DNA from 2 places in the Thermocoleostomius sinensis A174 genome. Region 2 is predicted to be linked to the other one. Evidence: riboswitches for the same ligand, from Rfam matches in the RefSeq annotation. Region 2 holds a riboswitch; the other holds the start of a gene.
The links. A riboswitch is a leader RNA that binds a small molecule or an ion and turns the genes downstream of it on or off. The one in region 2 is predicted to bind cobalamin.
Positions count from the first base shown of each region.

Region 1: linked by a shared signal. The riboswitch ahead of OXH18_RS19935 (DUF1636 domain-containing protein) and the one ahead of OXH18_RS18210 (HupE/UreJ family protein) in region 2 are both predicted to bind cobalamin.

Region 1 covers NZ_CP113797.1:4,619,737-4,636,144, reverse strand. The annotation lists gene OXH18_RS19965 (serine hydrolase) at 77-1,651, shown strand; gene OXH18_RS19960 (hypothetical protein) at 1,844-2,041, opposite strand; gene OXH18_RS19955 (DUF4870 domain-containing protein) at 2,745-3,095, opposite strand; gene OXH18_RS19950 (threonine aldolase family protein) at 3,180-4,262, opposite strand; gene OXH18_RS19945 (hypothetical protein) at 4,298-5,437, opposite strand; gene OXH18_RS19940 (chlorophyll a/b-binding protein) at 5,788-5,931, shown strand; cobalamin riboswitch at 6,243-6,414, shown strand; gene OXH18_RS19935 (DUF1636 domain-containing protein) at 6,857-7,267, shown strand; gene OXH18_RS19930 (hypothetical protein) at 7,469-7,690, shown strand; gene OXH18_RS19925 (hypothetical protein) at 8,265-8,984, shown strand; gene OXH18_RS19920 (peptidylprolyl isomerase) at 9,235-9,975, shown strand; gene OXH18_RS19915 (iron-containing alcohol dehydrogenase) at 10,097-11,305, shown strand; gene OXH18_RS19910 (aldehyde dehydrogenase family protein) at 11,378-12,784, shown strand; gene OXH18_RS19905 (hybrid sensor histidine kinase/response regulator) at 12,869-16,354, opposite strand.
Region 2 covers NZ_CP113797.1:4,199,722-4,216,129, reverse strand. The annotation lists gene OXH18_RS18230 (thiolase family protein) at 1-799, opposite strand, end outside; gene OXH18_RS18225 (3-hydroxyacyl-CoA dehydrogenase/enoyl-CoA hydratase family protein) at 814-3,159, opposite strand; gene OXH18_RS18220 (AMP-dependent synthetase/ligase) at 3,179-5,407, opposite strand; gene OXH18_RS18215 (hypothetical protein) at 5,956-6,480, opposite strand; gene OXH18_RS18210 (HupE/UreJ family protein) at 6,508-7,200, opposite strand; cobalamin riboswitch at 7,221-7,364, opposite strand; gene OXH18_RS18205 (trypsin-like peptidase domain-containing protein) at 7,464-8,894, opposite strand; gene OXH18_RS18200 (trypsin-like peptidase domain-containing protein) at 8,999-10,447, opposite strand; gene OXH18_RS18195 (Ycf66 family protein) at 10,967-11,707, opposite strand; gene psbX (photosystem II reaction center X protein) at 12,100-12,222, opposite strand; gene OXH18_RS18185 (YggT family protein) at 12,417-12,710, shown strand; gene OXH18_RS18180 (IS5 family transposase) at 12,811-13,602, shown strand; gene OXH18_RS18175 (Npun_R2821/Npun_R2822 family protein) at 13,707-14,627, opposite strand; gene OXH18_RS18170 (Npun_R2821/Npun_R2822 family protein) at 14,649-15,647, opposite strand; gene OXH18_RS18165 (glycosyltransferase family 10 domain-containing protein) at 15,776-16,408, opposite strand, start outside.

The DNA of each region.
Region 1 (16,408 bases), 420 kb from region 2:
TTTTTATTACGAGGTAGTGTCTGTGCTGGAATCAGGCAACCAGGTTACAAGGCCGCGGTATTCATCGCCCCGTCCCTTGGCGTCTTCCCATCAACCGCCATCCCGTCCATCTGGTTCACGCAGAGCCGCGCCGCGCTCTGGGCTGAGTCGGCTGTTGCTAGGGTTGATATCACTGGGTGAACGCACAACTCAACCCAGGCGCAATCCCAGACGCGACCCCCATCAGCCGCGGCGAGAGCGAATTCTGATGCCGGAGAAACCGTCGCAACGGATTCAACCACCGCCCTTGTCTACACAGGCACCCTACGATCGTGTTGTTCCATTGGACGGAATACATTCTGCGGCAATGCCGCCTATCTCCAATCCTCGCGTTTCTCATCAGGGTCAGGCGTTACCCCGCCGAGTTCAGCGCATCAGAAGCAGACCAAGCGGTCGCGGCGATCGCCAGTCGGGTAAGGGAAATATTGCTCTGGCTCCTCGCAGTAGGAAACCTCATCAAACAGCCAATGCTACCGCACGCCGTTCGTTTTCGCTGGCGGCCTTTACTCAAGGAATGCGCTTGGTCATATTGGGTGTGGGGGTGTGGGCGATCGTCGGAACAGTGCTTTCTATCTCAAATCCGTCTAGTCAATCAGGACAAATTAGCCAAGCGGCTGCCGACAACTTGCAGACAGCTACAGACGTTCAGCTTGTTGGAGCCACTAGTCAGTCTGAGTATTTATCGCGGTTAGAGTTGGGTCGTGAAATGGACGGACTGGGCATTAAAGTCGCCGCCCTGACCCGCGATTTGCCAGATTTGACCCCTGGTGTGTTTGTGGTGGATCTCGATTCAGGAGACTACTTTAGCCTCAACGGAGATCAAACTTTCGCCGCCGCCAGTATGATCAAAGTCCCAATTTTGGTTGCTTTCTTTCAAGAGGTTGACGCTGGGAAAATTCGTCTGGATGAAATGCTAACGCTTCAAGAAGGTGACCTAGCCAGCGGATCGGGAGATATGCAGTTTGCCGGAGTAGGGACCCAATATTCAGCCTTGGAAACGGCGATCAATATGATCGTTATTAGTGACAATACAGCCACCAATATGCTGATTCGGCGGTTGGGCGGCATCCGTGTATTGAATCAGCGCTTTCAAGAATGGGGCTTACAACAAACTGTCCTCCATAACCTGTTGCCGGATTTAGAAGGAACGAATACGCTTTCACCAAAAGAACTGTCGAATTTAATTGCCCGCGTCAGCGAAGGAGAATTGGTTTCAATGAAATCGCGCGATCGGCTGCTGAATATTATGGAGCAGACAGTCAACAATTCGCTGTTGCCAGCCGGACTGGGGGATGGCGCGTCGATCGCCCATAAAACTGGAGATATTGGGTCGCTGGCAGGTGATGCGGGTTTAGTAGACATGCCCAACGGTCGGCGCTACGCCATTAGCGTCATGGTGAAACGTCCTCACAATGATGCTCGTGCCTATGAATTGGTGTATCAAATCAGCGCTGCTGCTTACGAGTACTTGAATCAGACCATCAGCAGCCCGGTGAATAGCTCCATTCACACTAGTCCTGCCAACCTACCACCATCCCCCGATCCAGCCCTGTCTCCCAGTACAAATCCTCCTGCTCCAAATCCAACAAACAGCAATGAGGTGACGCGCTAGGGCGATGTGGGACAACCTGTAATGATCTTCATCATTACTAGAATGGCTTGGCGCAACCGCTTGATAGTTTTCCTTTACAAGACAGAGGAAAACCAAGTCGCATCAGCGATTTCACAACGCTAGGATTGTTTGAGCAATCAACTTTGCAATCGATCGACTTAGTTTTCAAAACTTAGTTTATTCACCGAATTATTATTCGCTTAGCGCAGTATCCACCTCCTGCAAGCAATCGGGGTCAACATAGTGGCAGGTGGTTTTGTCCTGACAAATTAGTGCCCATCCTGACTGTTCAATCCCTACCAGTGTGTAAAGAGTATCTCGAACGAAAAAGCCTTTGTGGTTCCGAGTATCCGGCTTGACTTCAATGTTGTAGATATCTGACGTAATCATAATTTCCCCTCTGCATTCAATGAACATTTCAAAATTAGAAAGTATTGAAAAAATAAAAATAATTATTCTTGAATTCTTCTATTTGAATTCATCCTATCTTTAAATCCAAATATATTTTGTTAATTTGCATGACGATCGAAGCGTTGGTTGAACGCTAATTTTCAGGGTAATTCTTGCTCAAAATAAATATGATCTAGTGCACTGATTTTGCGCAACGAAGTCGTCTCAATGGCTAGGGTGCAGCGGTTTTTTAAGTTGCGATCGCCCGTTTTGCAACTCGGTTCAAAGCCAATCTAAATGACAATCATCTGTGGCTTCAAGTTGTCCTACTCGAGAAGTACTTCGCCATTTATATTACGTATTACACAATCGGCGACTATCTGATCGCTGACCAACTGACAAACCTCGATTCCCCTCTCTCCGAGCAGGAGAAGGACGTTAAAAAAAACCCTCAATCATTTCGACTCTCCGTTGCCCTATCTAGGAGCAGGAGTCGGGAGATGAGGGGGCAAAGATATCTTAGTGAGCCAGTATCTGCTATTTAAAACTACCCAAACGCTATCAAACTTTGGTTGAAACTTTGGTTGACAGACAAATCTCAACCCGCCCGCTAATTGGTTTACCAGAGTCGGCGAAAGACGTTTGCACTGCAATGCCGAATGAAGGTCTATTCAACAAATCCGCCAGATGAACGAGTCAGACGCTACACCAATCGAAAGATAAAGGGATAGCGGAATGGTTGATCAGGGTTATTGAGGCAATGAAACACACCCCAAAGCGACAAGCCCCAATGATACAGAAACCAAATTGGACCAAGGATGAAACCAAGTAGCCCCAACGTTAGGAAGGAGAGGGCTGCAATAATGGCTCCATACACCCAAACATTAATATGAAAGTTGATGGCCTCTTTGGCATTTTCCTTGACAACCCCATCTTCTGAAACAAACAAAATAGCAATGGGAATGCCGATCGAAGCCACCAAGGCGCTAATAAAAATAGAACCGTGGGCAGCGGCTGATAATAACTTACGCTTGTCCGTATCAGACGATTGCATCTGTCCTCCTGATGCACTTATTTTGTTTGCAAATGGAATACAGCTACATCCTACCGTTTTGCCTTTACGTTTGAATAGGGAAGGTTACTGTCCCGATGTGAGGGTTTGCCGAACCGATCGCAATTGAGTGCTTTCCAGTTGCTCGCGAATGTCTGCCACCAGTTGATCGATTCTCTCCTGGGTGGAGTTCCAAGAACACATCAGTCGCACTCCTTCTGCCCCAATGAATGTGTAGAATTGCCACCCCTTGGTATACAGTGCTTGAATCACAGATTCTGGCAGCTTAATAAAGACAGCATTGGCTTGGCGAGGAAACATGAGTTCAATGCCCTCGATCGTCAATAGCTGATTTTCCAAATAGGCTGCACATTGATTCGCATGACTGGCATTGCGAAACCATGCTCCGGTTTCCAGTAGTCCCAGCCATGGAGCCGAAATGAAGCGCATTTTTGAAGCCAGTTGTCCGGCTTGCTTACAGCGGTAGTCAAAATCCTCTGCTAGTTGCCGATTAAAGAAAATAATTGCCTCGCCCATTGCCATGCCGTTTTTCGTGCCGCAAAAACACAACACATCCACGCCACTCTTCCAGGTCAATTCAGCCGGAGTTTTATTCATAGCGACCACCGCATTGGCAAAGCGGGCCCCATCCATGTGAATTCGCAGGTGGTGTTTTTGAGCAATCTCATGAATTGCCAATAGTTCATCGATCGTATACAACGTACCGACTTCTGTTGCCTGCGTTAGGCTGATGACCTTGGGTTTAGGATAGTGGATATCATTGCGTTTAGTGACGATCGTTTCGATTGCCTCAGCCGTGAGCTTGCCGTTTTGTCCTTTTCCTAGCAGCAATTTAGAGCCATTAGAAGCAAACTCCGGTGCGCCGCACTCATCGGTTTCAATATGGGCCATTTCATGACAAATGACGCTGTGATAGGACTGGCACAAAGCCGCTAACGATAGAGAATTGGCAGCCGTTCCATTAAAGACAAAGAAAACTTCGCAATCTGTTTCAAACAATTCTCGAAACAAATCAGCGGCTTTCTGAGTCCAACTGTCGTTGCCATAGGCTGGAGCATGACCTTGATTCGCTTGCAGCATATACTCCAACACTTCTGGACACATGCCAGAGTAGTTATCACTGGCAAATTGCTCTAAATTAGCATTCATCATGACGGTAAGCGTAGAAACAAAAGTTCATCGCATCATTCAGGCAGATTTGCTGCAATCAGTTGCTCCCAAGCTTGGATGACACGCTGTAACGCTGATGGTAACTGATCGATCGCCGTATCAGCGTATCGGACCGTACCACCTCTGCCCATCACTGTAATTGTCCGAGTATCGGCTATAGGTGAGCCATAGTAAAGACCGTTGAAATGGCTAAAACTATACTGTTGTAATTGCTGATCAAACACTTGCACTTGTCGCGGAGAAAGTCGAGCCAGTTCAGTCACAGTCTCCACTCCTTGCTCCTCGACAAACTGTACTACTTGCCCATTTTCCAACAGCAGCATTTTACTGGCTGTTCCCGAAAGCCCGTCCTTGGTCGTCATTTGAAACACAACGTTGTTGCCGGGATAAAACAGTTCTTCAGCCGGAATAAACGAGAGACCGATCGCACCAGTTATGGGGCTAGCTGTGGCATTGAAGCGCACATCTGACCCAGTACCATCACTGTGATAGACCCAGCTTTCCGTTGGGCTAGTCACGATCGCCTGCCAGCCATCGATGGCAATCTGCGTACAAACCCCATTTGGAGGCGCCATTCCCAAACATCCATCCCATAGGCGAGGTTGGGCCTCCACGAGTTTAAGCTCTGCCACAGACAAACCAGACTCTTGGGCAGCCACTTTCAGGATGCGATCGGCTACTGTATCTGGCAGCATGGTTTCATCGGTTGTTGTTGAGTGAGACTGCAATCGCAGCGTTTGCCCTGTTTCGTCGGCGTGATAGACCCATCTTTGCGTGCCGTCTGTCAGTTCAATTCGCCAACCCGGAACGATCGCTTGGGTACAAAATTCGCCAGGAGTCGCCAACTCTAAACACCCATCCGACCATACTTGCCGACGATAATCAACAATGCTTAATCGCCGACGTGGAATTTGTAACTGACGGGCCAAGTCGCGGCGAACTCGGTTAGCAAGGTGATGGGGCAACCGGTCGCACGAAGTATGGGACTGACGAATTCTGGAGGTTGACGCGAGCGATGGCATGGGCTGTAGCCGTTCTGTCGCCAAACTTAATTCAGTGTGAAGCACACCCAACATTAGCATGACAGTAAGGGCTGCCATTTTGGTTGTTTGATAACCAGCGGTTAATTTGAAGAGTCGAACTATACGAACCATAGGTGTTATCCCAATCAAGCACCAAATCAACGAGGAGTTTTGTTTAGTGACACTGGGCAATGTCTTGCCACAACCAGTTGCGCTAGATTTAAGAGCCAGAAAAAATTAGTGCTCCTTGACGTGATCCAAATCACATAATTCGGACTAGGTGACAGACGATTTCAACCATCACTTAGTGCCCGATCGCCCAGCAGACGAACAATTGGCATTTTTTCGTCAGGCTGAACTGTGCAACAGGGGGCTTCAAGCGAAAAGTTCACAAAATATGGCAAGCGAGCAACTTGCAACCTTTTTTGAATTTATGTAAAATTTAGTTACACAAGGTTGATCTCAAGCGAGGTTTAAGCACTATGGAAACGCAAGAGCCAAAGTTCGGTTTTACACGGTTTGCTGAAACTTGGAATGGCCGCTTAGCTATGCTGGGTTTTGCAATCGGTTTAGCGACTGAATTCATCACCGGTCAAGGAATTCTTTCCCAGCTTGGCTTAATGTAATCGTTACAACAGTGATTGAATTTAGTGCATGATTCAACCGGGGGTGCAGAAGGGCAGCACCCCTTTTTTCGCGTTTCTAATTATTAACTCTATTTTTTCATGCTGCATCGAATTTGTGCTGCATGAAATTCACCCCACTGCCTGCGGCTCCTCCCGTTAACGAGGGGAGGTTGGGAGGGGTCGCTATACTGCGCAACCTAACAGCGAAAACGAGTTTTAATATTAACAAGTGTTTCAAGTGTTTAGTGTCTTGATTGGTTTAACCTTTGGTCAACTTTTATGGTTTGTCTATTAGTTTATCAAGGGCATGTTAGTATCAGGTAGCAATTGGTTCTGATGGGAAACAGCCATCAGACGCAAGGGGGAAAGTCTGGTGTAAGTCCGGCGCTGTCCCGCAACTGTGATGAAGAATAAAATGTTTGAATCGTATTTTCAAACTATATGCTTCTGAGTCAGGATGCCCGCCAATTGGTTGATGTTTTTCATCTGCGAGGCACGGGTGATGCTTAATTTTGTACTAAGAATTGTACTAAAAATCAGAGTTAGAAGTCTGTCTAATTCAGGAGCGATCGGGTTTTAGCTTCAGGTAATTCGATTGAGTTTCAGGATAGTTGTATAAAATCAGCACGTTGATGAGGTGACTGATTTTTTGAGGCTTGGGAATAACTTTTCTGGCTTGCTGCTTCCATTTGCCTAATGATCACAGTTGATATCGATAAGTGACATTAGTGAGATGTTTTTAGAAATCGACGATTGTCACAAAAAGTTGCGCAATTAAACGCGATTGAAACAGTGCAATTACTTGTACAGAAGATGCAAGCAAGATAGATAACAGCAGAATGGAAGTTCACTCTTTACTCAACCCTGATGACCAACGGTTACTATTCGTTGTGTACCAACTAATTGATCAACATCTGGTTCACCAATGACTCAACACACACTATTTGTTTGTACGCTTTGCCGTTCTTCTAAAGACAACTCAACGGCTAACGCTGGAGGACAGGACTTGTTCGATCGGCTTCAGCAAGAACTTAAAACACAAAACCTAGAAACCGCTGACGGTAACGTGATGCGTCTGCAACCTGTGCGATGCATGGGATCGTGTAGCCGCTCTTGCATGGTAGCGTTTGCCGCTGCTAATAAGCTGACCTTTATTTTAAGCAATCTTTCTCCGGGACGATCAGTTGCGGATTTATTGCAATTTAGTCAGCAATACCTGTTTCACCCTACCGGACATGTTCCTTACAAAGAGCGTCCTGCCTTAATTCGGAACAATCTACTCGTGGTTCTACCCCCTTCACCTGTTGAAATCAGCGCATTGAGTCAGTCCAATTAAAGTCAACTACCAAGCGACTTCAATCGACCCCAGTCGAACAGATTCACTATACCGAACACTTTACCAAGACACCTAGCTGCATTGCATAAGCTAGGGAAATTTTTACTGAATTAACAATCTTCAATCAAGTTGCTTGGTTGAGGCTATTGCTTGAAAAGTTGGTCTGACAGAATGGGAGCATCCCTGAAAGTCAACGCCACTATGGTCAAACCTCTTCATCAAGCGATCGCCGAAGTTTCCTTGGTTGCCCTACTCGGTGTTCTGGTTGGTGTCCTCATCACAGACGCTCCCATCCACTCAGTTCTGCTACCTGTACCGCAGACCTCGGCTACACAGCCACTTTCATCAGATTCAGTTCAGGTGAATACGATTCAATCAACTCAATCAACCACTCAATCAACCACAAATATGATTTCAGAGTAGTACCTCAGATGGAAAGTTGATTAGCTTAGCTACCTCTTTAGATAGATTATTTAAAGATCAAATCACTCATTCAACTATGGATAGACGAGAACCAGTGCAAGGCACGTTAGGTTAAAGATCTGACCTAGGGTCAATCCAAGCAAGTAGCCTCTACAGTTTACTGTAGGGGCTATCATTCATTTTGGCGATCGATAGGATTGCTGGTAAAGATTGAGAGCAGGGGCAGGAAGACGAGAGCGGATACGGCAATCCAATACCAACAAAGGATGAATGCCAGGGTGGCGGCACGCAAGGAAAATCCTGTTGCACTTGCCTCAGCACTCCATCGGGCAGGCTGCATAAAACATGTTCTGATCCCTGATAAATAAAGATGCTGCTTGCTTTATTGAAGGAGCTTACCCAAAAGTACCCGACCGGGTACTGTTATCAGACTCTAATATTTGGCACAGTAAAAGAAGAGAAAGAAAGAGCTTCAAGACAAAGCACTTAACATTCTCTACACTCCAAAGCTACTTTTATCACGATAGTTTTTGGAACGATCGAAAACCTATTTCTATCTAAAAGGAACACTCAAATGGCTAATTACTATGTTGGAACTGCTGGTACCACTCCGATCAGCCGTAACAGCTATAGCGTAACCACTACCGATCCTACAGATGTCTTTTCGTTTGATGTATTTGGCTCCAATCAAAATATCAACCTGAATCTGCACAATATCCGTTACGGTGATGCTGATATTCGCTTATATCGTGACAACAACTATAACGGTGTTGTAGATGCTAGCGATACTTACATCACCGGTTCGGCTCGCGGTGGTACTTCTGATGACTCGGTAAACGTGAGTGGTTTATCTGGCGGTCGTTACTTGGCTCAGGTGTATCGCTATAGTGGTACTGCTGTTTATTACGATCTGGATATTTCCACGGCTCGTCCGAGTAACTTGTTGTCAAGAGAAGTCAATGTTGGAGCGCTGACCAGCGATCGAAACTATGGCGGTTCGATCAGCAATTACAATACAGCCGACGTTTACTCGTTCTCGTTGGGATTCTATGCTGGCGTTAATATTAACCTAACAGGTCTCAGCAACGACGCAGACATTCGTCTGATTCGTGATAACAACAACAACGGCATCGTGGACTCGGGTGAAGTCGTGGGTAGCTCGACGCGGGGTGGTACATTGAGCGATAGCATTCGCACCGATTTGTCTGGTAATTACTTCCTCCAAGTCTATCAATACAGCGGTAGCACAGGTTATACCCTCAACTTCGATCATTTCACCACGACTTACGCTTAAGTCGAGTTTCACTCAACGCAGCGGGAATTGACTGCTGTAATCGGGGTCTAATTCCCAACGCAAAAACTACCTCGTAAACAGCCTAAAAGTATTGCTAGATCAATGATTAGGTCATATTACTAGACAATACTTTTAGGTTTTCTTCGCCGCTGTCTGGACTCTCTTTGTCCAAAGTCCTAAAGGACTCTAGTGGAAGTTTGAAATCCTCACAACCTGTTTATTTATCAAGTTCTTATCTCCGATCGCCGCTATGTCTACCACGCTTCAAATTGATAATCGCACCATCACTGCTGAAGAACTAGTCTCGCTACTGACTCATTATCAAATTATTCCTCAAGTTATTTGCGAGAGCATTATCGATCGCGCGATTGCCACCATTGAATGTACGCCTGAAGAAACAGCCGCTGCCTGTGCAGAGTTTTCCCAACAGCGGCAATTGGCATCAGATACGGAACTCCAAACTTGGTTATGGCATTATGGTCTAGACCAAACTCAAGTCGAGCGCCTTGCAACGCGCCGTTTAAGAATTGACAAATTTAAGCAACAAATGTGGGGACATCGATTAGAGTCGTATTTTCTTAAGCGTAAAGATCAACTCGATCAAATCATTTATTCTGTGATTCAAGTTGAAAACCGAGATATGGCCAGTGAGCTATTCTTTCGCATTCACGAAGGAGAACAGTCCTTTGCAGAGGTGGCCCGCTTGTATTCTCAGGGTCCAGTAGGTGGAGTGATTGGGCCGATCGAATTTGGGAAACTGCCAGTTGGGCTGCGCGAATTTCTCTACACTCGACCAATTGGAGAAGTGCAACCTCCTGTCGCCTTTGGCGAGTCACAAATAATTGTGAGAGTTGAACGAGTGATTCCAGCCACTCTAGACGAGACAATGCGAGAACGCTTATTGCAAGAACAGTTTGCAGCATGGTTTGATGCCCAAGTTGAGCAATTGCCCGACCCAGACAAGATCTGGATGGGAGCGTCGCGCAATTAGCCATGTGGCTTAGAACCCTTCCCTCACGGGAATTATTCTGTTTAGTTAATAATGCGCACCTCTTGGCAACTCCCGTTCTACACTGAGACACATAGCCGTTGAGTCGCACTTTTGTACTATTGTGTCAGCCACTGTTGATTTGCATACGATTCATACCTATCAGTTTCCAACACGCATTCGGTTTGGCTCGGGTGCCCGCACAGAATTACCGCATGTTTTGTCTAGCCTAGGCATCCAGCGTCCATTGGTGGTTACCGATCGCGATGTCGCGCAATTGCCTTGGTTCGCTTCAATTATGGAATTGCTGGCAGATTTCAACCCTGCGGTCTTCAGCCAAATTTGGGGCAATCCTGTTGTCTCACAAGTGGAGTCCGGGTTGGCAGTTTGGAGAAGGCACGCAGCAGACGGCATTGTTGCCATTGGGGGAGGTGCACCCGTGGATGTCGCCAAGGCGATCGCACTAATGGTGAATCATCCCGGCCATTTATTTGAGTATGAAGACGGCAACCCCAACGCGCGTCCGATCAATCAACCCATTCCACCGATTGTCGCTATTCCTACCACCGCTGGGACAGGCAGCGAAGTGGGGCGCAGTGCCGTAATTTCGGATGATCAGACCCACGAAAAGAAAATTGTGTTTGATCCCAAACTGTTGCCCTGTGTGGTGCTAGCTGATCCGGATCTAACATTGGGCTTGCCCAGCAAAATCACTGCTGCTACTGGAATGGATGCTCTGACACACTTGGTAGAAGCGTATTTGGCAAAAGGCTTTCATCCTATCTGTGACGGCATTGCCCTAGAAGGAATTTCCCTAGTTGCCCAGCATTTAGTTGATTGTGTGCAATTTGCCCAGCGATTAGCCGCCGGAGGAACACTGTCTGATCGCGAAATCGACGCACATCTGTTGGCACGCAGTGGTATGTTAAATGCCTCGATGATGGGGGCGATCGCGTTTCAAAAAGGATTAGGCGTGACGCATTCTTGCGCCCATGCTTTGTCCACGGTGTGCGATCTGCATCATGGATTGGCTAATGGGGTAATGTTGGCGGCGGCGATGCGATTTAATTTACCCACCAGCCCCGATCGGTTTTTGCGCATGGCGCGGCTGGTCAATCTACAAGCCACCGACGGACAGGCGTTCATTGATTGGATTGAAACCCTGCGCGACACCGTTGCGATTCCGGCAACCCTGACCAAACTAGGGATTCCTAAAGACACAATCGATCGCCTCGTAGAAGTGGCTCTACGCGATGGTTGTCATCTATTGAACCCGCGTCCGGTAAGCCGATCGGATTTTTATGCGATTTTTCAAGATGCGTTTGGTTCCTGAATTGGGCAGTACCCGTAAGTCTGCCTATACGATGTTGTTTATCCCTCATCCCCTATCCCTTGTCCTTCTTCCATGCCTGACACCCTGCATCTGATCAACCCGGCGACTGAAACGCTGATTCAAGCGGTGCCGATCGACGATGGAACAACGATCGCCCAAAAAGCACAGCGGGCCCACATGGCTCAACCAAGCTGGGCAAATCGTCCTTTGTCCGATCGAATTGAAATACTGCAACGGTTTCGCGATCGGTTAGTGCAGGAAGGCGATCGATTGGCAGCATTGTTGACTTCTGAGACGGGCAAGCCGATTACTCAGTCATTCAATGAACTCCGAGCCACCCCCAGCCGCATTGACTTTTTTCTGAGGCACACGGCTCTGGTGATGGAACCTGTGATCATGCACCGCGATCCGGCGACGGATGTCATTCCTGGGACGGCTGCCCTTGAAGAAGTGGTGACGTATGAGCCATTGGGGGTAATTGCTAATATTTCTGCCTGGAACTATCCCTATTTTGTCGGCACGAATGTATTTATTCCAGCGTTGTTGACGGGGAACACGGTGCTGTACAAACCCTCGGAATTTGCCACCTTAACAGGATTGGCGATCGCCGAGTTACTGTATGAAGTCGGTGTTCCCAATGACGTATTTATTCCGGTAATTGGAGGCGGTGTAGCAGGTGCAGCGCTGTTGAACCAACCGTTGCAGGGCGTGTTCTTCACTGGATCACATGCCACTGGCTTGAAAATTGCGGCGGCAGCGGCTCAACAATTGACGCGGGTGCAGTTGGAATTGGGCGGTAAAGATCCGGCGTATGTCTGTGAAGATGTATCGGTATCAACCGTGGCAGCGGCGCTAGCTGATGGTGCATTCTATAACAATGGACAAAGCTGTTGTGCAGTTGAGCGAATCTATGTTCATCAACATATCTATGATGCGTTCATTGAAGCATTCATGGAGGCAGTGAAAGGCTTTCAATTGGGCGATCCAACTGATGCGGCAACCTATCTGGGCCCAGTCAGCCGCAAACCTCAACTAGCTGAACTTCAGCGACAGGTGGATGACGCGGTGCAAAAAGGGGCTAGGTTGCTCTGCGGTGGTGCACGTGTCGATCGCCCTGGTTGGTATTTTGCCCCCACAGTGTTGGTCAATGTGAATCACGAGATGGCAGTGATGCGCGATGAAACCTTTGGACCAGTGATTGGTATCCAGAAAGTGGCATCCGACAATGAAGCGATCGCGTTGATGAACGATACCGCCTATGGATTAACCGCCGCGGTTTACACACCCGATCGCCCGCGTGCAGTCAACATTCTCAGCCGTGTGCGCAGCGGTACGGCCTATTGGAACTGCTGCGATCGAGTCAGTCCCTACTTGCCGTGGACAGGTCGCGGTCAGTCTGGCTTTGGTTCTACCCTATCGCTGGACGGCATTCGATCGTTTGTGCAGCCACGAGCGTGGCATTTGCGGCAGAGTTATTAACCCGGCAACTGTTGTCACGACATCTTCTCTTTTTCTGGGAGAAGGGGGATGAGGGGGGCGGATGCAAGATCAAATATGGCCGGGTTAATAGGAGGCATGAATTAGATCGGTGATGGCATTCAAGAATTCCTGTTCTAAATACGGTTTGGTAAAGTAAGCGGTGGCTCCCAAGTGCGTAGCCAACCAACGATGTTTTTCGTTGCTGCGCGACGTTAAAATTGCAACTGGAATTTTGGCTATCTGTGGATTTTGGCGACGATAGTTAAGAAACTCAAAGCCATTCATGTTGGGCATTTCCAGGTCGCAAATCACCAGTTGAATCGAGGAACGCTGCTCAAGCTGATCGATCGCTTCTTGTCCATCTCGGGCTTGCACAACGCGAAATCCGACGCGCTCCAACGAAATGGCCAGCGAGCGGCGCAGGGTGGCTGCGTCATCCACTACCAACACCGTGGGAGATTGTGCAGTTTTAATGGGAATGGCGGATGTAGGCAAGGCCGCCGCTAACCGGGGTGAGGAAGATGCGGGAGAGTTGGAGGGGGAGTCGGTGACTGGCTGCAACACGGTAGCAAGCAGCGCCATCGCATCAATTACAGGGACTAAACTGCCGTCCGCTAAAATCGTACAGCCGTAGGTGTAACTGGGAGCGGCGATCGTGGTGCTAAAGGGTTTGATCACCAGTTCTTGCTCGGTAATGACCTGATCGACTTCTAGAGCAAAGATCTGCTGATCTTTGTGAAACACGAGCATGGGGGCTGCCCAGTCGCGGGGGGAAGAAACCGAGACAAGCGCCTTGCTGGAACCCGTTTCTGGCAGTGGACAGCGATAGTCGAGCAGATCAACTAAGCGATAAACTGGAATAATCTGCTGCTGCCAGAACAAGAACCGCTGATTGCCATATTGTCGCGTTTGTTCAGGGCGTGGAGTCAAGATTTCTGCAATGTGTTCCACAGACAGCGCCAATGTTGCAGAACTAACCGCACAGATCACCAGTTTTGTGATGGTTAACATCAGCGGCAACCGCAGCGTGAAGGTAGTGCCTCGACCGGGAGTTGTTTCCACGGTCACGGTTCCTTTTACCGCTTTTAGTTGCGATCGCACTACATCTAAACCAACACCGCGCCCAGACAACTTGCTGACTTGTCGAGCCGTTGAAAAACCTGGTTCAAAAATGAAGTCAAACAAGTGAGCAGGCGGAGTAACGGCCAGTTGATCTGGTGTTAGCCAACCCAATTCAAAAATTCGCCCCCGAATGCGATCAAGATTCAGTCCTTGACCATCATCACTAATTTCAATAATGGTTTGATTTCCTCGATGATATGTGCGAATTTCAATCGTACCTTGTTCTGGTTTGCCTTGCTGCTGGCGCACCGATGGCAGTTCAATTCCGTGATCAAAGGCGTTACGAATTAGGTGCAGTAGCGGATTATAAAGTTTTTCCAGAATTGCTTTGTCTACTAACACCTCGGTTCCCACCAGTTTTAATTCCACAGGTTTGCCGTAGGTAGCAGACAAGTCACGCAGCATTCGCGGAAACCGATTCAACACCTCACCGATCGGCACCATGCGGGCCCAAGTAATTTCATCTTGCAAATAGGTAAGGGTAGGACGCTGCTGGTTCAGCATTTGCGTAGATTGCCGCACATACAACGCCACATCATCCACAGCTTCTTCCAACTGCACCACTTCTTCGATGATGCTTTGCAATTGAGCATGAAGCAAGCCATAGGAATCAATTTCCAAAGAATCGAATTCCACCGTGGTACTCGAAAAATCTGTGGAAGACGGCGCACCTAACATATTAGGTGGTAACGGTGTGGGGGCGCTAGGGACATCCGATCGCAGCCGATACCGTTCTGATGCAACGATGGATTGATCGGAAAACTGGCGCAATTGGTTGGCCAGCGATTGAAATCGAGAGAAGCGGTTTAAGAGTTCTCGTAATGTGCCCTGCAATTGATCGCTTTGCAAAAACAGACTGTTGTGGTTGATCGACAATTCACCAATCAAGCGATTCATGCGCTCTAAGCGATCGGAATCTACTCGAACGGTGAGCGGTGGCGCGATCGGCGCGTCTGGTTCTGTCTGAGCTTCGGCCTCAGCACGACTGCGCATTGGCACAATCGTCTGCGCATCCGGCAATGACAGCGCATCATCCCGGTAAGGATTCGCTGGCACTAAACTGCTTCCGGTCGATAAATCAGCGGTTAAGAAGGGATTGAAGGAATTGAGGGGACTTGCTGCTGCGATCGCATTCTCAACTGGGTCTTCGGCTAAGTTATCAATAGCTGCTTCAACTATCTCAGGTTCCAGTTCAGAATTGAGTGGAGGTGAGTTCTGCGATCGATCGTCTAGCGAGTTTGATAATGATTCTGATTCAACAATAAAGTCAAAGTAATCTATTTCTTCTAACAGTTCCTCTGGATCTTCCAAGAATTCTTCTGAGAACTCCGGTATATCTTCGTTATCAATAAATTCAAGTGTGTCTTGAGAGCCAAATAAGCTTTCTAATAGAGAAACATCAATGTTTTGTGTTGTTTCTTGTTCCTGATTTTCATCAATATTAATTGATTGGTTTGAGATTTCGTTAATTCTTTCTAGAATTAAGTCAAAATTAGTTTCACCAGAATTTATTTCTATAGATTCTAAATCTACTGCCATTGAATCATCTATAGATTCTGAAACATTGTGCTTAGCGTCAACAGTTTCGATTGTCTCTGTCAATGGGTTGTTAATCTCAAGTGGCTTTAAATCAGTTAAGCTCGTGTCTGAACTGTGAATCAAATCGAGTAAGGCTTGACATGGCTGTACTGGTTGATTGGGTTGATTAGAAATCATCGATTGGCGATATCGCTCAAAATCTAATAGTGCCAATTTAGCAATCTCTAAAACTCGATCGGAATGAGCTTCCCAAGCCTGTCGCACCGTCTGTATCATTTTCGCAAAATCGGATAAATTAAATAACTCTGCAAAACCAGCAAAGATATCGAGTTGACTCTGCAAGGACTCAGCTACTTTATCCGTTTCTTGATTTATCTCTGCTTTCGCAATTGCATGGGATAAAGACTCTAGTCCCTGAGCCACATCTACTTCAAAAATAGACGCCACCATGTTGATCCCCAACTCGCTGGAACTAGGCATATATGCCTCTGTTTCCAGCAACGCTTCACCACAGCGAGCTTCAATCTGCGTGAAGATGGGATCAGCGATCGCCAACGCATGAACTGGATCAAACGAACCTGTAGAAATTTGTTCAGTCAGGGGCAATTGTATGCAATCGTAGGCTTGCAATAGTTGATTTTCTAAGTCTGTATCGATCGTTATTTCATCGCTATAAAACGATCGCAAGATGGTTTCTAGCCGATGCGCTAACAACGCGATTGCCTCTAAGCCAACACTAGCGGAACCGCCCTTCAGCGTATGTGCGGCTCGCATCAAACTGTGGATTTTTGCCGTACTGTGATCTTGACTGAGAGTCAGCAATCCAGATTCAAGAACTTGTAACAACTCTGGTGCTTCTTCAATGAAGAATTGGTAGGCTTGATCACGAATGTCTGGGTTAATAGCCATACGAAGACACAGGGATTGGAAATTAGGAATTGAGAATGAAGGGAAGGGGGAGGG
Region 2 (16,408 bases):
CTAGTTGATTGACCAGGCGATCGCTCATCACCACGGTTGCAGCGGCTCCATCTGACATTTGGGACGCATTGCCTGCCGTGACGGTGCCTTTGGCATGGAACACAGCTGGTAGTTTGGACAAGGCATCTAAGCTAGTATCGGCCCGGGGACCTTCATCGATCTGAAATACTGTATCTTGAGTTTGCAGTCGCTCGTCCTTGTACAGGGTTTCATGAACCTGAAGGGGAACAATTTCCTCGGCAAATTTGCCCGCTTGTATGGCAGCCAAAGCGCGTTGATGCGATCGTAGAGCAAACACATCTTGATCGTCACGGGAAATCTGATACTGCTGCGCTACGTGTTCAGCCGTCAGTCCCATTGTGCAATAGACTTGCGGCATGTTTGTCATTAAATCCGGATTAGGAGCCATGCCATGTCCTCCCATCGGCATCAAGCTCATCGATTCCGCTCCCCCTGCTACTATCACCTCCGCCTGTCCAGTCATGATTGCTTGTGTAGCCATCGCGATCGTTTGCAGCCCTGATGCACAAAATCGATTTACCGTGCAGCCTGCAACTGAGTCTGGCAATCCGGCACGCTGGGCTACAATACGACCCAAATTGAAACCTTGTTCCGCTTCTGGAAAAGCACAACCTAAAATTACATCATCGATTTGCTCAGGCTTCAATCCTGGAACTCGATCGATCGCGGCTTTCACTGCGACGGCCCCCATATCATCTGGACGGATCGTGCGAAGTGCCCCGCGTGGTGCTTTACCAACCGCTGTCCGAACACTACTAACGATGTATGCAGCTTTCATCGTTCTTTCCCTCATCAATTCCTCAACGGCTTCTTCGTTTTCAGTGCATGTGCAATCCGTTCCTGAGTTTTTAGCTGACCCAGGAGTGGTAAAAACGTTTCTCGCTCTAGTTGCAGTAGATATTCTTCGGAAACAAAGCATGGAGCCGTTAGCTCTCCGCCTGTCATGACATAAGCTAAGCGATTAGCAAGATAGCGATCGTAGTCACTGGCAAACCCACTCTGTTGAAAGATATAGGCAGCATGTTCCAAAACAGCCCGCATTGGACGCCCCAAAACTAAAATAGCGTTTTGTCGAGGAGGTGGTGTGTAGCCAATCCGACTGAGATGAAGCACTTGCTGCTTAGCCACGAATAAACGGCGATCGGCATTCATCACGATGTGAGTTGTGGATGGAAGAAATCCTAATTCTTGACCTTCGTAGGCACTATTTGAGACTTTGGCTGTAGCGATCGTTTCAAAGGCGGCTTGCAAGAATGGACGAATATGTTCAGGAGATTCAGTTGCAGCCCGTTCTACCGATCGAGAAACAGTTCGTAGAATACCACCTGCTCCTGGAATGAGACCAACGCTCAACTCCACCAGTCCAATATAGGTTTCTGCAGCGGCCACCACTTGCGGACAAGCCATAACTAACTCACAACCGCCACCGAGAACACGTCCTTGAACAGCAGCAACAATCGGTTTTGAAGCGTAGTGAATCCGCTGAAGAAGTGACTGGAACTGAATAATTAAGGTGTTAATCGCCTCCATATTGCCAGATTGCGCCATCTCAGCAATTTCTGCCAAATTTGCCCCTCCACAAAAATTGGGGCGGTCGTTACCAATCACCAATCCCTGCAAATCATCCTGAGTTTCCAGGCGATCAAGCACCTCTGCCAGTCCGTTCACTACATTCAGGCTCAACGTATTGCCTTTGGAGCGAAACTCGTACAGAGCCACCCCGTCTCCTAAATCGAGTAATGCAGCATCAGAATTTTGCCAAAGCGTGCGATCGGCAATGCGTTTGAGATCAGCCAGATTGATCTCATCAGCTGGTGCTTCCATCCGCACATATTGATACTGCAACTCATAAGTATAATGATGATTCCAATAGAAACTTCTAGCTCCATTGTGGTGCATTGTCTCCACCCAGTTTGGAATCGCAATATGCGCAGCGTTCATGTCTGCCAGCACCGTTTCAAACCCTAGCACGTCCCAAATTTCAAACGGGCCCAGTTCCCAACCAAAACCCCAACGCATAGCTCGATCGATTTCTACCGGGTAATTGGCAATTTCAGGAATCCGTCGAGCACTATAGCCCAAAATGTGGAGCATAGTTTGCCGGAAAAATGCACCCGCTCGTCCAGGAGCACCATAAAGGGCCCGTAACCGATCGGCTAACGGCAACGGCTCGATCGCCGACAAATCGCCCAAATCCAACGACTTGGCAGGCTCATAGGCAAAGGTTTCTCGGTTTAACGAGAGAATTTGCTGGTTCTGTTTTTTGTAAAATCCTTGCCCAGTTTTTGCACCTAATGTGCCCGTAGACACCAATTTACGCAACACTTCAGGTGCCCGAAACACTTCACGGCTCTCATCATTGGGAATAGCAGGATACAAATTTTCGATGACGTACAGCAGGGTATCTAACCCAACTAAATCAGCCGTGCGAAAGGTGGCAGATTTAGGACGTCCGACCAATGTTCCGGTCAGGGCATCGATTTCTTCGATCGTGTATCCTTGGGTTGTCCAAGCTTGTAATCCTAGCATTACAGCATACATACCAATACGATTAGCAATGAAGTTAGGAGTATCTTTGGCAATCACAACACCTTTGCCCAAACCCGATCGTCCGAACCACTGCATTCGCTTCAAAACATCTGGATTGGTGTCAGATGTGGGAATTAATTCTAACAACTTGAGATATCGCGGTGGATTAAAGAAATGCGTACCTAAAAAACGCTGACGGAATGATAGCGATCGTCCTTCTGCAATTGCTTGAATTGGTAAACCACTTGTGTTTGTCGAAACGATCGTGTCGGCTCGAATGACCGTTTCTAACTGCTGCATCAACTGCTGTTTAACATCTAGTTTTTCTACTACTGCTTCAATCACCCAATCCACATCGGCAACTCGGTGAAAATGTTCTTCAAAATTGCCTAATATGACCCGATGGGCGATTTTCTTGGTAAAGAAAATGGGAGGAGATAGTTTCAACGCTTTCTTAAATGCAGTTTCTACCAAATCGTTTTTATCAGATGATTGAGCAGGCAAGTCTAGTAAATGCACAGTCAATCCGGCGTTAGCAAGATGAGCAGCAATCTGAGTGCCCATAATTCCAGCACCGAGTACAGCAGCAGTTCGGAATGGTTTATTCATGATTCTGATAGCCTCCCCCTTAAAGAATCGTAATGAGTTGCTCTGCAATGCCTCTAGAAAATTCAGGTATATTCATTCCGGTGTAAAGCATAAATGGCACGATCAATCGCAGCGTTGTCAATCGCGGATTCAATGATTGAGCAAAAACAGGACAAGTTGCGTCGGGAAGGTAAGAACACAGTAAATCAATCACTTCAGACCCAGCTTGCTCATTGATATTCCATTTATCTGCATCAGGGCTTGTCAAAACTTTGATATTTTGAGGTCTTACCTGAGGCGTTATTTCAGCAAATAATGCCTTAACTTCATCAGTCAAGAGTTGTAGTAGAGCCGTCCGGCTGAGTGGTTCGATCGAGTTCTGTTCAGCGTTAGAGATAATATCTGGATGAATCAATCGGAATTGCTTAACGATGGCCCAGTATGGCAAATGACAATTCGCAACGTTGACTAAAGCTTGATACAAGGCTAGTACACATGGATGCTTCAGTAAGGCATCATTAGGTGAATCAATTCCAAACTCCAATGCATAGCGGTGCAAGGCTGCTAGATTAGGAATAATCAATAAAGCACACGTTTTTTGATCGGCCCCGATGACGATTGTTCGATCGACGAACGGTGATTGCATTAGACGTTGCTCAATAGGTTGTGGAGCAATGTATTTGCCAGTCGAAAGTTTAAACAGCGATTTTTTTAGTCCTACGATCTTTAAAAATCCATCTTCAGAGATCGTTCCCAAATCTCCTGTATGGAGCCAACCCTGCGAATCAATTAGCGATCGAGTGGCTTCAGAATTGCGATAATAACCCGGTGTGATGTAAGGACCACGAATCAGAATTTCGCCATCCTCTGCGATCGTTAGTTCAACTCCCGGAATGGGAGTACCAACTGTTCCGGGGCGGTTGTGAGAACCCCGATTGCAGCATACAACAGCACTGGCTTGTGTGAGTCCATACCCCTGCATCACTGGAATACCCGCGGCGGCAAATACCGTAGCCACCTCGGCGCGCAGGGCGGCTCCTCCACAAATGAGATGCTGCAAGCGCCCTCCAAACACCGATCGCCATTTTGCAAACACCAACCAATCCGCTAGCGTTAGCAACCCTGCATAGACCCCGCTTGGTTGATGTTCCATTTCGTAGCGTTTTGCCAGTCGCATCGCCCAGCGTAGCAGCAGGCGCTCTACAATTGAAGAGGCTTTGTGGCTATGTTCCAGAATTTTGCTATAAATCTTCTCTAGAAACAGCGGCACCGTGGTCAACACAGTAGGATGTACTTCCTGCAACTGCTTCATCACACGATTGGGGCTAGAAAAATAGATACTATGACCATAATTGATGTGCCCATATAACAGCGTTCGTGCTAGAACATGGTTGAGGGGCAAAAAGGAAAGCACAACCTCTTGTGCTCCTCGTTTGAGGTTTGGAATGACCGAGAATGAGGTTAGCGCGTTAGCCGATATATTTTCGTGGGTCAGCATCACTCCTTGCAGTTGCCCCTGTTCGTCGGGAATATATACAATCGTGGCTAAATCATGCGCAGCGATGGCGTCATGAAGCGATCGAGGATTGATTGTAGATGCCTGTCCGTTGTGCTGAATTTCTTCGAGTGAGAAAACTTGAAGACATTGAGGAACTGTTGGATGGGATTGCTCCAGAGACGCTGGGTGCAGCAGCATAGGAATATCTAGACAAGCAGATTCAGGAATCTCTTTGGTGGGGAATTGGCTTCCAGGTGTAGAAGCGGAAGTGATCCATTGCGATCGAACTGCCTGCCAGTCTTCAGGAACGCTTACGACAATAATGTAGCGAAGCTGAGGCATATTCCAAAGATAGGGCAAGATTTGCTGCAATAAATCTAAATTAGAAACAATCAGCACTCGCGCTTCACTGTGATCCAGTACGAAAATAATATGTTCAAGGGTCTGAGTTAGATCAATCGGGACATCAACTAGGTTTGCAAGCAAGCAACCTAAATCAGCCACGCAAAAATTAACATCGCTGTGCATCAATAACGCTACTCGATCGCCTTTCTGCAACCCCAACTCTAGCAAGCCAACCGCCAGCGATTCGACTGCCGTTTGAAAGGCTTGATTCGACAACGATTGCCATCCTGATTCAGTCCACTGATTAAACGCATGAGGGTTGGGAACTTGAAGAGAAGCTTCGTTCAACAAGGAAGGTAAGGTTCGCCCCAATCTCACAGTAAGAGAATCAGGCGAAACAGGTTTGGTGGTTTTAGTTCCTATCATCTTCTTTAGAAGAGCAATTCTCTTCGGCGATCAGTAGTTTTTAAGAAAGGCTATAACTACACAACAATGCAAATTAGACAAAAACAATCAATTAAGAGGTGCAAGATGAAGTGCAGGATATAATTTCTTTCATAAGAAACCTTTTTCTGATTAACAGCAAAAGCAGAGCCATCAAGCTTGAATAAGCTAATGTCAAGCAAGGAAGCAATCGTGCAATAAGCAGCGTATTGAGTTAGATCAGGGTTGATAAATAATTTGTATTTCAAGCAATGCAAGATCTACTTGTGCAATCGGGCACAATTAGATTGTTGATGCTGATGACTGACACCTGAAGTGCCAATATCTTCAGTATCTCCTTTCAGTTTGGTAGTAACTAGCAACAACTTTCATGGCTCGAGAAAATTGACTCCAACACGTCTCATTTCTCTCTAGCTAGTAGCTTTAGTGTAGCCATTCAATAACGAATTTGTCGGATTTTATACATTTCTTGAACGAATGGACGTTGAAAGATTAAGATACTTAGATTTTTGTGAGAGTTGATTACTGATTTATCGGCTTTTCAATCGTTGCTGATAGTTTAATCGGAAGACTTTGTGAATAGCGTAGTAAATTGCATAGAGACCGATCGTCCACATTCCATCACGTACAAAGATGCGCAGGAGAACATCGACCGTCAAACCGTGCATTCCCACCCATTGATGGACTAGCAGGGTGCTGCTTTGGTAAACAGTGAACCCCAGCAGCAGCGCTACTCCTAGCCACAGGAGTTGTCCTACCCAACCGTGATAACTAAACATTGGGCGCATTGAAGCGATCAAGGCAACCAGAATACTTCCTAAGCCCATCGTCAAGCCCCACAGCAGCACGATCGCATTCAGTGGATACTGTCGAATCGTGAAACCAACAAGCTGATTGACGAACCAAATGCACACCATCGCTACGATCGCCTGGTTGCGACGGAGGGTTACTCCCGCCAGAGTAGCAAAACTAACTAGTGGCACGTGAGGATAGATCAAGTTACTAACGCTGCCGATTGCAATCAAACTGACGTACCATCCTTTGCTTACAGCCACTATCTAAAATCCCTCACTTTCAATTTGTCACAATGCTGAGAAAATCGTTTCAACAATTAGGGTCGATAGAAAAGCAATACCTACGCCACAAATGACAAACCCAGCAAACCGAAGCGGCAAATTAGGCAGTTCAGTGGCTTGCTTGAGAACCGCTTTACCAATGAAAAAAGCGGCAATAGCCACTGCGAGTTGAATCACAGTGAAGCCTGCCAGGTAGGCAACCAGCGGCGTCATTTCTGCACCAAAGATAGATTCTCCGTAGGCATAGCCATGAAACAATCCACAGATTGCAGCTAATCCAGTTAAAACCCAGCTATTGGGCTGCTGCTTCAGGGTCAGAAAAATACCAAATAGCAGCACCGATCCAGAAATGAAAAGCTCAGCCGCTGGTAATGTGATTTGCATCAAGTGGAACACGGCTCCTGCTACTGTTGACAGCACAAAAGCGATCGGAATCTTGATTCCTTGACAACTAATCGCAGCTAGTAATCCAACAGACACAATAAATGCAAAATGATCGGCGCCAATCACAGGATGAGCCAGACCTGACAGAAAGCCTTCAACGAAATTGGCGGGAACTCTCTCTCCCATTGCGTGGTGAGCTAGTGTAGGAGAGTTGCTGAACAAAAAACTGGCGATGATTAGAAATATTAGAAGCCCTGCTTGCTTGAAGGGACGATCGCAGCGGATTAATCTAGAAAAGCCAGAATGTTGGTTCATCCGTACCTCGCAGATGAAAAGGGATGGATTTGCGATCGGCGGGCATCCTGACTCAGAGAGGAAACATCTCATCACAGTTGCGGGACAGCGCCGGATTTGCACCGAACTTTCCCCCTTGCGTCTGATGGCTGTTCCCCATCAGAACCGACGTTACCTTAAGAGATTAGCATGGTCAGGGCGGACTAATGCAAAGTTACGGAATTGACACAAAGCAAGTTAATGCAGTTTCAACGCCTCTGCTTCGCGTTCACCACACTGCTCCCTTACCGAACAGTTAAAACATAGCGCCCTTGTCCCTCCGAGTCATAGGCATTGGCAATGATACGATAGGTTCCCGTCACCGGGAGGGTGATGGTCAAAGTGGAGTTGAGTGTATTGGAAGCAGCATCATCGTTCTCACCAATGACTTGATCGTTGGGCCCTAGCAAAATTAAGTAGGTATCAAAGTCACTGCTTTCTAGGGAAATGGTAACGGTTTGACCGGCGTTTCCTTGAAAGCTATGCTCCTCGTATAAACTGCCATCTTCCAGCTTCGGTGAACTACTACCGAGGAGACCTTCCGTTTGAAGAATTGCGACTGTTGGTTGAGGGTTTGTGGCAATAGTTGACAGTTCTAGCTGATAATTACCTTGTTCTCCAGCAGCATACGAATTAGCTAAAATCAAATACGTGCCATCATCTGGCAATGTCACACTGAGGCGGGAATTACGGCCGCCACCACTGTCGTCATCTTGAGCCAAAGCGGTTCCGGTAGGAGATAACAAAATCAAATACGGATTCAATTCGCTGCTACTCATATGGATGACCACTTGCTGTCCTGCCCTACCCGCGAATGAATAGGCATTGAAGTAGCTATTATCGGCTGGCAGAATACCACTGTTGTCATCTAACCTGCCTTGAATCTGGCTATTGAGCGTTAAGGGTTGTACAGTGCGTTCTTCAACAAATGGGGTTTGCTGTTGAGCAGTTCGTGGGGCAGCCCCTTGGTTAACAGCCGCTAAAAAGGGTTGAATTTGTTCGATCGGAATAGCAAAGCCGATGCCGATATTTCCGGCCGATCCTCGTGGAGCATAAATAGCCGTGTTGACACCAATTAATTCCCCTCGGTTGTTCAACAATGGCCCCCCGGAGTTGCCTGGATTGATCGAAGCGTCTGTTTGGATCAATCCTTGTTCCCGATCGATACGGCTCACAATTCCCTGCGTGATGGAGCCTTGGAAACGTCCGAAGGGATTACCGATTGCAAACACCTGTTGCCCCGTGCGGACAGACCCTGGTTCAGCAATGCGGACGGTTGGAAAGGAATCGTCTCCTTGCAGACGAACTACCGCTAAATCGAGACCCGTTTCTCCATAGCCAATCACCTCGCCCACATACTGAGTGCCGTCCGCTAAAATCACTGTCACCGATCGGGCATCTCCAACCACATGGGCATTGGTTAGCACCAACCCATCCGAGCGAATCAACGTGCCACTCCCCGTCGCACTGTCGGATTCGATCGAGACAACTGCCGGACTAACTTCGGCATAAACTGTTTCTGCATCTTGGGCTAGTGCAACGCGAGGCGCAGATCGGCCAAACCCAGATACACTGAACCACTCCACCGGAGACATCGCGTTAAATAGAGTTAGCCCCAGGGTTGTGCCCACAACAATCAGACCCGACGATGCGAGACGGAGGACTTGAAAACTCATAAGACGTTAAAGCAACTCAGCGAAAGCAACTTAAAAAACAGACATAGAACAAGGTTGTAGCCAGAGGTACAGCGCTATTTTAGCCGTGAAGCAATCAGGCTCGGTCAGCGAACGGTCACGGTATAGGCCCCTTGCCCGGTGCGTTCATAGGCATTGGCAATAATTCGGTACGTTCCAGTGACCGGTAATGTGACGGTCAACACCGAGTTGAGCGTTCCAGCCGACGCATCGTCATTTTGTCCAATCACCTGTTCATTTGGACCGAGCAAAATCAGATAGGTATCAAAATCTTCGCTCTCCATCACAATCGTCACACTCTGTCCTGCTTGTCCTTGGAAGGTATGTTCTTGGTAGAATGTCCCATCGGCTCGAAGCACCTGCGACTCTGGCCCTAACCGTCCCTCTTCCTTCAGCAAAATTGGGCTTAAGCCAGTGGTAGAGAGGGCTAGTGTGTACTCTCCGGTTTCACCAGCGGAATAGGTATTCGCCAAAATGGTATAAATGCCTTCGGTTGGTAGCGTCACCTCGATCCGCGAATCTCTGGCCCCATTGTCCGTACCTGCTTGAGCAACATTGTTTCCTTCTGGCGAGAGCAAAATCAAATAGGAGTTAAATTCCTGGCTATTCATTTCGATAATAACCCGTTGTCCAGCATCGCCCTCGAAGGTGTAGGCGTTGAAGTAGCTATTATCGCTAGGGAGAACGTTACTTTCCTCATCCAGCTTTCCTTTCACTTCGATCGGTTCGTTGTTGAGGGCCAACCGTTCAGCAGCGGCTCCACCCGCTAACAGGGGAGATTGTTGGGGAGCCGTGGGGGCTCGCCCTTCTTCAACGGCAACCAGAAACGAATCTACGCGATCCGTAGCAATGGCAAACCCAATTCCCACATTGCCAGCTCCCGCACCAGGGGACAGAATGGCGCTGTTGACTCCAATCAATTCTCCGCGACTATTGAGCAATGGACCACCAGAATTTCCAGGATTAATGGCGGCATCGGTTTGAATTAACCCGCGATTGCGATCTAATCGGCTGACAATGCCTGTGGTGAATGTGCCTTGAAAGCCAAACGGACTGCCAATCGCAAACGCCCGCTGACCAACCGCCACCGCTTCTGGATCGGCAACTCGCACGGTTGGAAAATTGCGTTCGTTGCTGACAATACGAACGGCGGCCAAGTCCAGTCCTCCCTCTCCATAGCCAATGACCGTCCCTTCAAATTCTCGACCATCGGCAAGTTTGACCGTCACAGTTTCTGACCCTGTCACCACATGGGCATTTGTCAACACCAGCCCATCGGGGCGAATAATGCTACCACTGCCACTGCCTGTTGCAGTTTCGATCGCCACCACCGCCGGGCTAGCTGCTTGGTAGACGCGAACATTCACCCCCTCTTCTGGATCATCGGTTATGTTGGTCTGAGCAATTGCTTGTCGAGTTCCTAATTTCAGCGTAAAAACCTCTAGCGGTATAAAAGCGTTCAGTCCTATTAAACCAAGAGCCGTTCCGGCAACAGCTAAGCTAGAGGACGCTAACCGAAAAAAATTGATAGTCATGCTCACCACTTGTTGATAGGTACAGTACAAAGCCCTTTACATAGAAATACACAGGCACGATCGCACCAGTTCGCGTTTTGGACGTTCGTTGAGAATTCACACTGAACTCGCAACCTTCACTCGCTCGTTGGATGACACAGAGGGTTTGCTTCAGGGATCTTGCGTAAACATGCGTAAACAAAAGATTGCTGTGATTGCCATCGACAAGCCCTATTTGCATTGCATTCATTGAATGCCGATTCTCACGTCAATCCCAAGCAAAGCCTTTCTCTATTTCTGCTTACTATCAACCAGAGATGTCAATGTTGAAATTGTTAATATTTTTGGAGTTCCACCCTGCCTATTGAGAATTAAATAGACTAGCTCAAATTCCATAAAAAATTGATAGCTTCACCTTGTAGTTAAACAACTCTACTAAAAAAACAAAGTAGGGACGCTAACCGAACGCCCCTACTCCTAAACATCAAATCCACCGTGAGCTTGTACGATCGGCATGATCAGCGGTTACTAGCCAACACCCTAGCTCCAATCGTCAGAGCGATCCACTGGCTGATAATCAACATAATCAGAGGCAGCGTAGTCTGAACTGCGGCGACGGGATGCCTCAGACGGACGGCTGCGCTTGGGGCGAGTCGGCTGATCGTCGCTAGCGCTACTGGGTCGAATCACTTCACGACGAAACGACTGCTCACTTGAATCGTCATCCCAAGTACGTTCCGAGCGATCGGGAGGCAAACTGGAAGATCGGGACGAACGAGGGCGACGAGGGCGATCGCTGAGGCTGGGACGTTCGCTGCCACGCCGAGGTGTTGAGCGACGGGTATCGTCATAATCATCGCGGGGGCGAACCTCTTCACGAGTTCCCCGAATTCGACGATTCACCGGGAACCGATCGCGTTCATCTAGTGGAGGATAATCATCTAGTTCTGCACGGTAAACTCGGCTGACAGGGCGCTCCTCATCGACAACAGGAGTATTCCGTTTCGCCTGCTCCGTAGCAATTCCTCTCAAACGAACCGCTTCATAAGCAAACCAGATAGCTGAAGCCACAGACAAAGTTTGAGCAAATTGCAGAATCGGGTCAAGCCGCCAACCTTGGAAGAACAAGATACCGCCACACAGGAGAGCAATTGCCGCAAATACGATATCCTGATCGCGAGCCAACCCCGGACGCATGGTTCTTAGAGCATATAAGCCTGCCCCTCCTAGCGCCAGGGCAATGCCTAGAAAGCTAGCCCAGTTAAGTCCAACGTTTACCATTACCGTTCTCCGATGTTATGTCCCTATGTTAACGACTCTGGGCATCAAATCTCTAGCAGGATTTTTAATGAAATCGTGAGAAATTGATTCTGATCAATCAGATCCGACAGAAATCGATCGAGCCTGAAGGTCTGAAATTTAGATTGATGCTACTCTATATGCTGCTTTATTTAAGCTGTCCTCTATCTACTTATAAGGTGATACTTGGGTAAAACCACATTCGTTGATACCAATGATACAAAAATGGCTAGGACAAGCTGTCGCTCTACCACATTAGGGTCGCCAACTTTATCCTAGCTATTATGGAGACAGGCTTGTCAAGCAATTGTGTCAAGACTAAAGGGTGTCACACCTATTCACTGGACAAATTCACAGAGCAATATATGACTGAGTTATGAGCCGCGCTGGATCTTATCTTTCTGACTAATGAAGACGAGACCCACCACAACAGGAATGACCACAACAACAACACCAGCCAGCAAGCTGTAAAGGAAATTAGCAAGAGAGGGTGTCATAGAACTTTATCCGTAGGTTCAGGCGAGTTATTCATTAATCATCTTATCGGTCTGTTAAACCTTTGAAAAGATGAATCAGAAAAGCAATCTGGAACTGATGACTTTACAGCCCGCCAAGTAAGGATAATGATTGAATTCATGCTTCGCACAACCAGCGATAAAATATGAGACAGCACAGTTACAAAGCTTAAAATATGCCTGCCATATCGATCGCAACCTGGATTCTGGCTCTCGTGCTAGGGATCATGATTTTTCTGTTCATCTTTCGGATTGTCTTGACTTGGTATCCTCAAGCAGATCTTCAGCGCTTTCCCTTCAACGTTGTCGCAGTTCCGACTGAACCCTTCTTGAGTCCTACCCGCAAGTTGGTTCCTCCGATCGGAGGAGTCGATATCTCGCCCATTATTTGGGTAGGAATTTTAAGTTTGGCAAGGGAACTGTTGTTAGGACAGCAAGGGTTGTTGACCATGATGAATCGAGTGCCCTGATATCAGGCTAAGAGGGTGTTTGAGAAGCCAGGAAGGTCGTAAAAAAGCTCACTCAGTGTAGGCTGCGAATAGCAAATATCTACAGCCCTGAGTGAGTCAGATGAGTAAAGCATATCCCAGTAACCTAACCCGCGCCCAATATGAGGTTTTGAGTGAATTAATTCCAGCAGCAAAGCCAGGTGGTCGTCCTCGCAGCGTTGACCTGTGGGAGGTGCTCAATGCCATGCTCTATGTTCTGGTTGAAGGCTGTCGTTGGCGTTCTTTACCTGGTGATTTCCCAGCCTGGCAGACGGTGTACACGTACTTCCGCAACTGGCGATTGGACGGCACCTGGATTTCCATTCATGACCAGTTGCACCAGTGGGTTCGCATCGATGCGCAACGCTATCCTAGTCCATCAGAAGCGATCATCGATAGCCAAAGCATCAAGAGTGCAGCAGGAGTTCATCAACAAGTTGGCTTTGATGGAGGCAAGCTGATTACAGGACGCAAACGATTTTTAACGGTGGATACGTTAGGACTGGTTTTGCGGGTGTTTGTGAGTGCGGCAAACCTGGGGGAACGCGAAGGGGGCAAACGTGTCCTCAAACGAGTCAAACGGATGAAGAAAAAGGTTTCACGCTTAATCACCATTTGGGTAGACGGCGGGTTCGATGGCGCCCCTTTTCTGATGTGGGTGATGGATGTTTGTCGTTGGATTGTGCAAGTTGTACTGCGACCTGAGCAAACCAAAGGCTTTAGCTTGCTCAAAAAGAGGTGGGTGGTAGAACGAACTTTTGGTTGGCTAATGGGATGCAGACGGTTGGTCAGAGACTATGAATTATTACCAGAGACATCAGAAACCTTGATCTACCTTGCCATGATTCGGATTATGGTGAGGCGGTTGGCATAAATTTGACACCTCAAATCTTTTCAAACACCCTCTAAGGGTCAGAGATAAAAGTGATAGATAAATGAAGGTTGCAGTCCTGTCTGTTCTGTCCTTATCCCTAATCCTTAATATGCTTTGATTTTTAATTTGATTTGGTCGAGTGTTTTCCGCCAGACGGGGGTCTGACCCGTGGGTTGAGCACCAATCGGTGGTTTCTCTTCACCTAAGTAGCGGTAGTGTTCCCATATTTCCCAATAGGGGCAACCGGGCTGAATCCGCATTCCAGCCCAGTGCAAATATTGTAAAGGTTGATTCACTTTAGGATCAAAAAGCCGATCGCCCTGTATTTGAAAATGGGGACTGCCTGCCCAGTTTCCGGGCGCTTTGCCGGGTCGGCGGACAATATTGAAGCGTTTGGGAATCTGTTTCAACACCATGTAATTCATGATGGGCTGATCGGAGGTTTTCTGAGAAAAATCAAAATAGTCGGGATGGGCGGCACACTCTTGAAAAATAGAGTAGAGATCGGACTCAGAGATGCGATGCTGCTTCGATCCCCAAAAGCCGCCGTTGAAAATATCGCCACACTCTTGCTCAGTCAAAACCCCTGCCTCTAGTACCTTCGGCGTAAAAACGTTGGCGATCCCGCCTGCGTGCTGGTAGTCGGCACAGATAAAGTCGTACTCGGTCAGGTAATTCAGGTTGTCAATGATTTTTTCAAAGACCACGATATCCGTGTCGATATAAATGAATTCCTCGAAGGGTCCAAACCAGCAGGCTTGCTTGCGGAATTGATTAGGGCGGGCAAAAAATCCCTCCCCAAAAATGTCATATAGCTGACGCGATAACCGATCGATGAACTCCAAATCTTCATAAACCGTTACCCCAAATTGATGAGCTAACACATCGGCGACATGGTGATAGTGCTCGTCATAGGGAATCAGCACAACGGGCGTCTCAGCATCATAAACCCGAATGCTTTTCAGTAGGGCGATCGATTGCTCTGTGGCGCGATCGTTGGCGGTGATGTAGATACCGCGATTCATACCAGTTCTCCTTGAGATAGTCTAATTTCGAGCCAAACCCAACTTCCGAAACAAGCGCTTCTGTAGGCTCGGCGATGCATTGTAGGCCCTGGGTTTTTGAGAAAAAACAGGGTGTTGCTCTGGTTCGTGCAAATAGCGATAGTGCAAGAACAGATCACGGTAGGGAAAGTCAAGATTTTCGCCGCTACAGACCCGGTTCACGAGGCTAGACGTTAACCCGATGTAGTGAATGTAGGTCAACGGATTGCCTTGGTCGTACAGAATTCGATCATGCTCGGTGAACTTATCCGAGGTAATGCAACAGCCCGTTCGCTGCTCGGGTGGTAGCTTCAGCGCCAAGTTGCAGAGTTTAATGCCTGATTTCATTACCATATAATTTAGCAACGTTTGATCAGGAGCCATCGGATACAGGATTTCCGCATCGCCCGCTCGTAACTCTGACAGCAGCCATGCTTGTTGCTCTGCCGTAAATATGTGGCGCTTGGTAGCGTAGAAACCAGAACAAAAAATCTCCGTTTGCAGCCGATCGCTCGAAAATAACTGAGTGAGTCGGGGTGAAGAGAGATTGTAAACGTGGCTAGGATCTTTAAATTGAAAGTCGTAAACTGCCCAATCGGTCTGGTCTAGCTGCTGAAAGATGAACTCTGGTGAACTCATCAACAGCGTGTCGGCATCCAGATAAAGGAAGCGCTCGAACGGGCCATCAAACGCACAAAAGCGACGATGGGTTCCAACTCGGTAATATACAGTTGGGTCAAGCTTGCCCCACCATTGTCTAGCGGTGGGATGCGCGTCCCAAACATCCCGCACAAACTGATCCCAGTGCTGAATCGAGAGGCGATCATTGTAAAGCTGCACATTGGGACGCCGAGCAATTTCGGCTGCAATGCGATCGGTGCGATCGTCATAAGGATAAACGCAAACAGGGATGGTTGCTCCTACAACGGCTTCAATGCTATTGAGCAGGGCTACGAGTTGGTTATAAACCTGATCGTTGGCAAGGGTGCAGATTCCATTCATGGGAGTCGGGAGTTGGGAGTCGGGAGTTGGGAGTCGGGAGTCGGGGGTTGGTGCAGAATCTATCGCTTCGTTCCCTATTTCCCATTGCCTCTCCCTACTTCCCCTTTCACAAGGTAATGTCACATTGCCTAAAAGTACTTTTCAACGAATTCTGACAGCCAGTTCAAGAGATTGAGCTTGTGCAGGATAATTTGTCGTGCTTCGGCGATGGCATCTTTTGCCTGATACCAGGTTTCTGGAGATGTAATGACTTCTTGAATGTAGGCAACTCCTTTCTCGTCAAGGCTGGGCAAGCGCAGAAAACTTCCAGGTGGCAACAGTCGATCGGCGGCTGAACCACCGTAGTAAATGGGTAAACACCAAGCCAGCAACGAATCCCATAGCTTTTCACTGACGTACCAATCGTTGTCGGCATAGTTTTCGATCGCTAGATTGTAGTAATACGGAGCCATGCCATACCATTTATTTTTTAGTTCGCCATTGCTTCTTGCCCCACTGGGTAAACCCCGACCGTAGAGATCCACATCAAGTTCGATTTGCTGCAATTGCTGCAAAAACGCAAGGCGCTGGCGGTGGTTTTTGGTGCGGTTGATGCCCGATGTAATCCAACTACAGCGTTTGGGTTTTTCTGGAACGGGTAGTTGCTCAAGCTCTCGAAATGAGTTGGCGTGATACCAAATCGCAGGCATGTAATCGGGCGTAGGAGCACTATCATCGGGGCCGAAAACATAGCCACAGTAGGATTTAGCAGCCTCATAATT